4 regions of the Pedococcus sp. P2_D7 genome follow, and region 1 is predicted to be linked to each of the others. Evidence: predicted binding sites of a transcription regulator. Region 1 holds the regulator's gene; each other region holds the start of a gene.

Region 1 (2,194 bases):
GCTGGGCCACGGCCTCGGCCATCGGCAGCTGAGGGAGCTGCTGCGTGGCGATCTCGGAGAGGGTCTGGCCGGTGCCCACGGTGGTCGAGTGGTCGATGACGGTGGCGGAGGCTCCGCCGGAGAAGAGCGCGACCGCCAGGGCGACCGCCGCCACGACGACGATGAGGGTCAGCGCCAGCCGGCCCGCGCGGGTGATGCGCAGCGGCGTGGCCGGCACCTGGGGGACCGCTGCCCCGGTGGGCACCGAGACCAGCTGGGGGCGAGCCGGGCGAACGGGGACCCGCACCGGCGCGGGGGCGACGTCCCAAGCGACTGCTGCACTCATCTGGTCCTCCATGGGGGCGGTGAGCTGGGGGCTCATGGTTGCGTTCATCGAACGGGTGTGCGAAGAACTGCCTGGGTGATTTCTAGCACGCATGTTCGAACGGATCAAGACACGCGTCGAACACATGTTTGGCACAGACGTTCGAAGGCCATACGCTGTGTTCATGCCCCAAGCACATCAGAGGCCACTGACAGCCCACCTGTCACAGCCGCTGAGTTGCCCGGCACACGGCATCTGACCTGCACCTTTATCGGCTCAAGTGAGGAAGCGGCATGAGCGACGACAACGTCAAGGAACTGCCCGACCGCGATCGCGGCGACGGTCTGACCGTCCGGCAGCGACGGGTGCTCGAGGTGATCCGCAACTCGGTCGACCGGCGTGGCTACCCGCCGAGCCTGCGCGAGATCGGCGAGGCCGTGGGGCTCACCTCCCCCAGCTCGGTGGCCCACCAGCTGTCGACGCTCGAGCGCAAGGGCTTCCTGCGTCGCGACCCCAACCGACCGCGCGCCATCGAGGTCGTCTCACCCGACTCGCCCGCCGACATGCGGGGCTACCGCGGCGGCGCCAGCGTCGAGGACGAGACCGCCACCTATGACGAGACCGGGATCAACGACCGCCGCCCTGAGGCGTCCTACGTGCCGGTGCTCGGTCGCATCGCGGCCGGTGTGCCGATCCTGGCCGAGGAGACCGTCGAGGACGTCTTCCCGCTCCCCCGCCAGATCGTGGGCGAGGGCCAGCTCTTCCTCCTGCAGGTCGTCGGTGACTCGATGATCGAGGCCGCGATCTGCGACGGCGACTGGGTCGTCGTCCGGCAGCAGCCCAGCGCCGACAACGGCGACATCGTGGCCGCGATGCTCGACAACGAGGCGACGGTCAAGACCTTCAAGCGCAAGGACGGCAAGGTGTGGCTGATGCCGCACAACGCCGCCTTCGACCCCATCGACGGAGACCACGCCACCATCCTCGGCAAGGTCACGGCGGTGCTGCGCCGCATCTGACCTCGACCCTCAGGTGCCGGCTGCACCGTGTGCCGCGGTACGCCCCGTGCGTGCCGCGGCACACGCGTGTCGGGGCCCCGCAGGCAGGGAGAAGGCTCAGTCACCCAGGGCGTCGAGCAGGTGGGTGACCTTGGTGGCGAACCGTTCGCCACCGTCGCCGTCGGCCCACAGCTCCCAGAGCTCGTTGTCGTCGGACTTCAGGGCGCGGTGCAGGGCCTTCGTCGCGAGCTCCTCGAGCCGCTCGTCCACCTCGATGGGGTCCTCGTCGATCCAGCGCGGCACGTTCCGCTCCCCGATCACCGCCTCGAAGTCGTCACAGGCGGCCACCACCGCGGCGGCCGCCACGGCCTCGGACATGGTGGGGGCCTCGATGTAGCCGGACGCACGGACCACCCGGGCGAGGGCGGTCTCCACCTTCCGGCGGCGCACGTCCTGCCCCGACTCCTCGAGCTCGTCGAGGAAGTCCAGTGCGTCGTCGTTCTCGAACGGCCCAGCTCCGATGGCGCCCATCTCCGAACCTCCACAGCCTGCGACAGGGGTGCAATTCCGAGAGTGCCGCGCGAGGGCGCGACACGCCAGCCCTAATCCGTGGGGCTCATCCGTTGGTACCACTCGGTGTCGACATAACGACCGAACTTGTGCCCCACCTCCCGCAGGACCCCCACCCGTTCGAAACCGGCCGCCAGGTGCAGCGCCACGCTCGCGTCGTTCGGGAGGGCCACCACGGCCACCTGGGTGTGCACGCCCGGCGCGGCGTCGAGCCGCGCCAGCAGCGCGGCATACAGGGTGCGGCCGAGGCCGCGACCCCGCGCGGTCTCGGCGAGGTAGACCGAGACCTCCTTGGTGCCCGCGTAGGCGGGCCGGGGGCGGA
Region 2 (2,194 bases), on a different contig from region 1:
CGAGCACGTCGAAGTGCGCCGTCGGCAAGGTCTACGCGAAGACCGGCACGCTGAGCGACGCGGTGGCGCTGGCCGGCTGGACGATCGGCAAGGACGGACGCATCAAGGCGTTCGCGTTCATCATCAACGGAAAACCGACCTCGACCACGGTCATGCGGCAGAACATCGACATGCTCGCCGCCACGGTCAACGGCTGCTACTGACCTGTCTCGCGAGCCAGCCTGGCCGCAGCCACCCGGGCTGCTCGCTGGCGCTCGAGCCGACGGTGCGGGTCCTCGGCTTCACCGAGCTGCGCGGGGCCGTACAGGTGCATCCCGAGCCACTTGATCCGGTAGCCGAGGCGGTATCCCCACGACAGTCCTTCGTGATCGGCCTTGCTCATCTGCTCTCCTCGATCTGCATCCATATTGCTTAGTGGCCTAACTATCTCTGCACTAACGATAGCCCCGGTCGGGCTAGACTCGAAATCGTGACTGCATCGACGAAGGGTGCTCGCCGCCCGCCGCCCGCTGAAGCGGCCGACCTTCTCCAGCTCGATCGCCAGGTCTGCTTCGCACTGGCGGTCGCGTCGCGCAACGTGATCGCGCTCTACCGGCCGCTGCTCGAGCCGATGGGGCTGACCCACCCGCAGTACCTCGTCATGCTCGCCCTCTGGGAGGACTCGCCCCTGCGGGTCAGCGAGCTGGCTTCGCGACTCAGCCTGGAGCCCGCCACCCTCTCGCCTCTGCTCAAGCGGCTGGAAGCCGGCGGCATGGTCACCCGTGGGCGCGACCCGCTCGACGATCGCGCCCTGGCCGTCTCCCTGACCCGCAAGGGAGCCGCCGCGCGCAAGCGTGCCGAACGCATCCCCCCTGCGATCATCGACCGCCTCGGCATGGACCTGGCCGAGCTCGAAGCCATGCGCGACGGACTCACCCGCCTCATCGAGGCGGCCGCACCACCCTCAACCTGAGAGCGCGGGGCTCACACCGCGCCGGTGCCACCGTCGACGTCGCCACCGATGCCGGGCGTGATCTTGAACGTGCCGGGCGCCATGTCGCCGTACTCGTCGGCGCGTCGCTCCTCGGGGGTGCGCTTGTCACCGACGCGGCGCACGATGCCGACGACGATCAGGGTCACGATCGCCACCGCTCCGATGACGAACACCCCGATGAGCAGGCTCCCGAAGATCCACTCGTTCACGACTCCCCCTCGCTGTTGGGTTGATCGTCCAGCATGGACGGGTACGGGTCAACGAGTTCCCAGAATTGACCATCTTCATGGGTTGACCTTCGAACAGGTGTTCGAATAACATGGACCATGGCCATCGCACCCATCCATCCGGCGCCGCCTCTGACGGCCGCCGAGGGGGTGCGTCAGGTGCACGAGGTGCTCGACCGCGTCGGGCCTGTCGACGAGCTTTCCGGGTATGCCGCGTCGAGCCTCGTCGTCGAGCTGGACCGGGCGATGGCCAGGATGGCGGCGCTGAAGCTGTCGCTGGCGGCGGTGGTGGACAAGTCCGACGTCGCCTCCGACGCCGGCATGACGGGCACCGCCGTCTGGCTCGCCGCTCGGTCCCGTCGCGACGGGGCCTCCACGGCCCGGGAGGTACGCCTGGCGACCGCGCTCGACGGCGGTCTCCCGGCCACCCGGCAGGCGCTGAGCGTGGGCGACCTGAGCACCGAGCACGCGCTGGTGATCGCCACCACCGCGCAGCAGCTGCCGGCCGGGCTGGACGACACGCAGCGGGCCGCCATCGAGCAGTCGCTGGTGGCGGTCGGCAAGCGGGTCGACCCGGCGGCGTTGCGCCGCAAGGCGCGCCGGGCCCTGGAGTCCGCGCGGCGGTCGCAGGCCGAGGTCGACGCGCACGAGGACGCGGTGCTGCGCAGCGAGGAGGAGCGTGCCCTGGCCGCGACCAGGCTGACCCTGCACGACAACCACGACGGCACCACCACCGGACACTTCACGGTGCCCACCCTGGCCGGGCAGATCCTGACCAAGGTCATCCAGCAGATCGCCTCTCCGCGCCGGTTCGCCCAGCAGGCGGCCCGCGACGCCCGCGAACGGGCCGCAGCCCAGGGCGGGTCGCAGGGTGGGTCGCTGACCGCCGACCAGGTGGCCGAGGCGACCTGGGACGCGTTCCGGGCCGAGGACCTCGACTGGTCCCAGAAGTACGGTCGGGCCTTCGTGGAGCTGCTCGAGCACCTGCCCACCG
Region 3 (2,194 bases), on a different contig from region 1:
CGCCACGACCCTCGTCCGAGCTTGCCGCCTCGTCAGCGGACTGCGACGCGACCAGGGCTGCGGTGGCCGGGAGGGCCGGGACCAGCAGCTCGACCACCGTCGACACGTCGGCGCTCGAGAGCACCAGGTCGGTGAGGGCATCGGCCCGCGCAGCGTCGATCGGGGTGCCGGGGTTGGCCCTGGCGTACTCACCGGCCAGCGCGTCGACGGCCGCAGCCATCCGCTGGCTGGAGTCGGTGGGCAACGTCACCACCCAGCGAGCCATGCCCGGGTTGCCGCGGGCGGGCTGGATGACCACCCGACGTGCATCCCGGGCCCGGTCGGCGGAAGCCTCCTCGCTCGTCGGGTCGAGCTCGCGGGCGACCTTGGTCGCCCTGCTCGTCAGCTCGGACCGCGACAGCTCGCGCACCCGGTCGGACACGACGACGTACTCGCCCGTGACCTGGTCGACCGAGGACTCCAGGACCAACGCTTCGAAAGCCCCGCGCAGCTGGACCGGCAGTGAAAGCCCCGCCTCGACCACGACCTCGGTGCGGCGACGCTCGAGGTCGCCGTCCCAGGCCGCGTCGAACGTCGCGCCGAACTCGCAGGCCAGCCACCGAGCTGCGATGAGCCGTCGCTGCACCGTGCGCGTCGCGCAGTGCAGGGCGGGGGAGAGCGTGGAGGCGACGAGGCCGTGGGTGTCGCACGCGACCGGCCTGACCGGGAGCGCTGGCTCCATCCGACGACGGTGCTGGTCGTCCTCGACGCGGTCGGCCATGGTGTCCATGGCGAGCGACTGGCGCGCCTCGAGGGCGGCCGTGACCCGCTCGCACGCGATGACGTAGGCCTCCGCCTCGACCCGGTCGAGTGCAGCGACGTCGGACTTCGAGAGCGCGAACACCGCGGCAGCCAGGGCGACCGGGTCGGCATCGCGCACCAGGGCCGCCGTGAGGAGGCCGGAGCCGAACGAGGGCGTCGCGGACGGGCGGGCAGGCACCCAGTCTCCACTCCCGGCGACACTCGCCACAGCCATCACCCCGTGGTCGGCTCAATGGGCCCCATAGTCGAACGTATGTTCGAATCCTACCGAAGGGCCATGACAGCGTCAAGCGCAGATACCAACCAATTCGATTGTCCCGACAGGGAATTCGCGCGACGCGCCCAGCACGCTGCGCCGGAGGTGCTTCAGCCTTGGGTCCCGCCGTGAGGGTGAGACCAGTGCTTGAGGAGCTCCACACGGCATACCCGAGTGTGGCCAGCACCACCAGCCCGGGCGGACCCGGGCGCGGTCCGCCGCATTAGAGTGAAGGCAGGTAATCCCCAATGGCGCTGGAGGCCTCCAACCATGTCTGACCGTCCCGTTTCCGTCATCGTCGCGGGTGCCCGCACGCCGATGGGCCGCCTGCTCGGCTCGCTCAAGGACTTCTCGGGCGCAGACCTCGGCGGCTTCGCCATCAAGGGCGCCCTGGAGAAGGCCGGGGTCAGCCCCGACCAGGTCGACTACGTGATCATGGGCCAGGTGCTGCAGGCCGGCGCGGGCCAGATCCCCGCGCGCCAGGCCGCCGCCAAGGCCGGCATCCCGATGACCGTCCCCGCGCTGACCATCAACAAGGTCTGCCTGTCGGGCATCAATGCCATCGCGATGGCCGACCAGCTGATCCGCGCCGGTGAGTTCGACGTCGTGGTCGCCGGCGGTCAGGAGTCGATGACCAACGCTCCCCACCTGCTCGAGAAGTCCCGTGAGGGCTTCAAGTACGGCGACGTCACGATGCGCGACCACATGGCCTTCGACGGCCTCTGGGACGCCTTCACCGACCAGGCCATGGGGCTGCTCACCGAGCAGGCGAACACTGGCGACCAGGAGTTCACCCGGGAGCAGCAGGACGAGTTCAGCGCCCGCAGCCACCAGCTCGCCGCGCGCGCCTGGAAGGACGGCCTCTTCGACGACGAGGTCGTCACGGTCTCCATCCCGCAGCGCAAGGGCGACCCGCTCGAGTTCAAGACCGACGAGGGCATCCGGGCCGACACGACCACCGAGACGCTCGGCAAGCTGCGCCCCGCCTTCTCCAAGGACGGCACCATCACGGCCGGCTCGGCGAGCCAGATCAGCGACGGCGCCGCCGCGGTCGTGGTCATGAGCAAGGCGAAGGCCGAGGAGCTCGGGCTCACCTGGATCGCCGAGATCGGCGCCCACGGAGTCGTCGCCGGCCCG
Region 4 (2,194 bases), on a different contig from region 1:
CGATCCAGCCGATGTTCCTGTTCTCCGCGACGTTCTTCCCGCTCTCCACCTACCCCGAGGCGCTCCAGTGGGTGGTGCGCGTGACGCCGCTCTACCACGGGGTGGCGCTCGAGCGGGCGCTCATGCTGGGGGAGGTCGGCTGGGGTGTGCTGGCCCACGTCGGCTACCTCGCCGCGCTCGGCGCCATCGGGGTCGTGGGCACGGCGCGCCGGCTCGAGAAGCTGCTGCTCTCATGACGTCATCGACCCCGACCCCCGACGTCCGGACGGCGCGTTTCGCCGACCTCGACCCCCTGACGGCCTACCGGCTGTGGGCGCTGCGCTCGGCGGTCTTCGTGGTGGAGCAGGACTGTCCCTACCTCGACCTCGACGGTCGTGACCTCGAACCGCTGACGCGGCACCTGTGGGTCGAGCAGGACGGCGAGCCGGTGGCCACCCTGCGGCTGCTCGACGACGGCGACGAGCTGCGGATCGGACGGGTCGCCACGGCGGTGTCGGCCCGCGGCCGCGGCCTGGCCGCCAGCCTGGTGCGGGCGGCCCTGGCCCTGGCCGGGGAGCGGGCCGTGGTGCTGGACGCGCAGTCGCACCTCGTGGACTGGTATGCCGGGTTCGGCTTCGCTCCCAGTGGGCGTGGGTTCCTCGAGGACGGCATTCCGCACACGCCGATGCGGCGCACGGGTCGAGGATCCGGACCGCTGACCTGACGGCTGTCCTGACCGCTGTCCTGACCGCTGCCCTGACCGCTGTCCTGACCGCTGACCGGACCGCTGTCCTGACCGCTGTCCTGACCGCTGCTCTGACCGCCGAGCTGACTGGATCGTGGTTCGCGGCGTGTCGCGTGTCGAATGCCGGATTTCGAACAGGTGTTCGGTAGATTCATCCCCAGGTGGAACTGCCACAGAGCCACCGTCCACAGGTCGTGCGAGCGACCCGGACGGCTGTCGGTGCCGACACCTAGCGTCTGACCCGAAGCAGAGCAGCTGCCCGAGGGTCGAAGGCAGGCGCGCCCGACTCGAAGCGAAAGAAGGAATGGTGGCCAGAATGGCTGGAGCGAACTCCGCAACGGTGGACCAGAAGGCAAAGTCCCTCGACAGCGTCATGGGGCAGATCGAGAAGTCGTTCGGCAAGGGCGCGGTCATGCGTCTCGGCGACGACGTCCGCCCCCCGATCGACGTGATCCCGACCGGCTCGATCGCGCTCGATGTCGCGCTCGGCATCGGCGGTCTCCCGCGCGGCCGCGTGGTCGAGATCTACGGCCCGGAGTCCTCGGGCAAGACGACGGTCGCCCTCCACGCGGTGGCCAGTGCGCAGAAGGCCGGCGGCATCGCGGCCTTCATCGACGCCGAGCACGCCCTCGACCCCGACTACGCCAAGAAGCTGGGCGTCGACACCGACGCCCTGCTGGTCAGCCAGCCCGACACCGGGGAGCAGGCGCTCGAGATCGCCGACATGCTGATCCGGTCCGGCGCCATCGACATCATCGTCATCGACTCGGTGGCCGCGCTCGTGCCGCGCGCCGAGATCGAGGGCGAGATGGGTGACAGCCACGTGGGTCTGCAGGCCCGTCTGATGTCGCAGGCCCTGCGCAAGCTCACCGGTGCCCTCAACAACACCGGCACGACGGCCATCTTCATCAACCAGCTCCGCGAGAAGATCGGCGTCATGTTCGGCTCGCCCGAGACCACCACGGGTGGCAAGGCGCTGAAGTTCTACGCCTCGGTGCGCCTGGACGTGCGTCGCATCGAGACCCTCAAGGACGGCAGCGACCCGGTCGGCAACCGCACCAGGGTCAAGGTCGTCAAGAACAAGGTGGCCCCGCCGTTCAAGCAGGCCGAGTTCGACATCCTCTACGGCCAGGGCATCTCCCGCGAGGGGGGCCTGATCGACATGGGGGTCGAGCAGGGCTTCGTCCGCAAGGCGGGCGCTTGGTACACCTACGAGGGCGACCAGCTCGGGCAGGGCAAGGAGAACGCCCGGCAGTTCCTCAAGGACAACCCCGACCTCGGCAACGAGATCGAGAAGAAGATCAAGGAGAAGCTCGGCATCGGCCCGCAGGTCGACAAGCCTGCTGACGCAGCGGTGCCCGAGGTTCCCGTCGAGTTCTGAGCTCTGAACCACCCAGATCGACATGACTGATCGACACGACGCGGCCAGGGCAGCCTTCGAGACTGCCCTGGCCGCGACGACTGTTCCCC

What was found. The regulator LexA, encoded in region 1, represses DNA repair genes until DNA is damaged. The targets are predictions, from matches to a motif close to TCGAACANNTGTTCGA.
Region 2: AC1DWJ_RS08150 (HNH endonuclease signature motif containing protein) is a predicted target of LexA. The motif match lies at 1,272-1,287, and genes of this name have one in related genera.
Region 3: AC1DWJ_RS12620 (HNH endonuclease signature motif containing protein) is a predicted target of LexA. The motif match lies at 1,047-1,062, and genes of this name have one in related genera.
Region 4: recA (recombinase RecA) is a predicted target of LexA. The motif match lies at 855-870, and genes of this name have one in related genera.

The regions. Positions count from the first base shown of each region.
Region 1 covers NZ_JBFUEH010000008.1:75,957-78,150, reverse strand. Annotated here, with positions in the region: gene AC1DWJ_RS18080 (LysM peptidoglycan-binding domain-containing protein) at 1-373, opposite strand, end outside; gene lexA (transcriptional repressor LexA) at 598-1,323, shown strand; gene AC1DWJ_RS18070 (DUF4259 domain-containing protein) at 1,420-1,833, opposite strand; gene AC1DWJ_RS18065 (N-acetyltransferase family protein) at 1,905-2,194, opposite strand, start outside.
Region 2 covers NZ_JBFUEH010000003.1:222,561-224,754, forward strand. Annotated here, with positions in the region: gene dacB (D-alanyl-D-alanine carboxypeptidase/D-alanyl-D-alanine endopeptidase) at 1-203, shown strand, start outside; gene AC1DWJ_RS08135 (hypothetical protein) at 197-382, opposite strand; gene AC1DWJ_RS08140 (MarR family winged helix-turn-helix transcriptional regulator) at 470-952, shown strand; gene AC1DWJ_RS08145 (hypothetical protein) at 964-1,182, opposite strand; gene AC1DWJ_RS08150 (HNH endonuclease signature motif containing protein) at 1,300-2,194, shown strand, end outside.
Region 3 covers NZ_JBFUEH010000005.1:36,228-38,421, forward strand. Annotated here, with positions in the region: gene AC1DWJ_RS12620 (HNH endonuclease signature motif containing protein) at 1-979, opposite strand, end outside; gene AC1DWJ_RS12625 (acetyl-CoA C-acetyltransferase) at 1,328-2,194, shown strand, end outside.
Region 4 covers NZ_JBFUEH010000005.1:462,667-464,860, forward strand. Annotated here, with positions in the region: gene AC1DWJ_RS14590 (ABC transporter permease) at 1-236, shown strand, start outside; gene AC1DWJ_RS14595 (GNAT family N-acetyltransferase) at 233-703, shown strand; gene recA (recombinase RecA) at 1,041-2,105, shown strand; gene AC1DWJ_RS14605 (regulatory protein RecX) at 2,128-2,194, shown strand, end outside.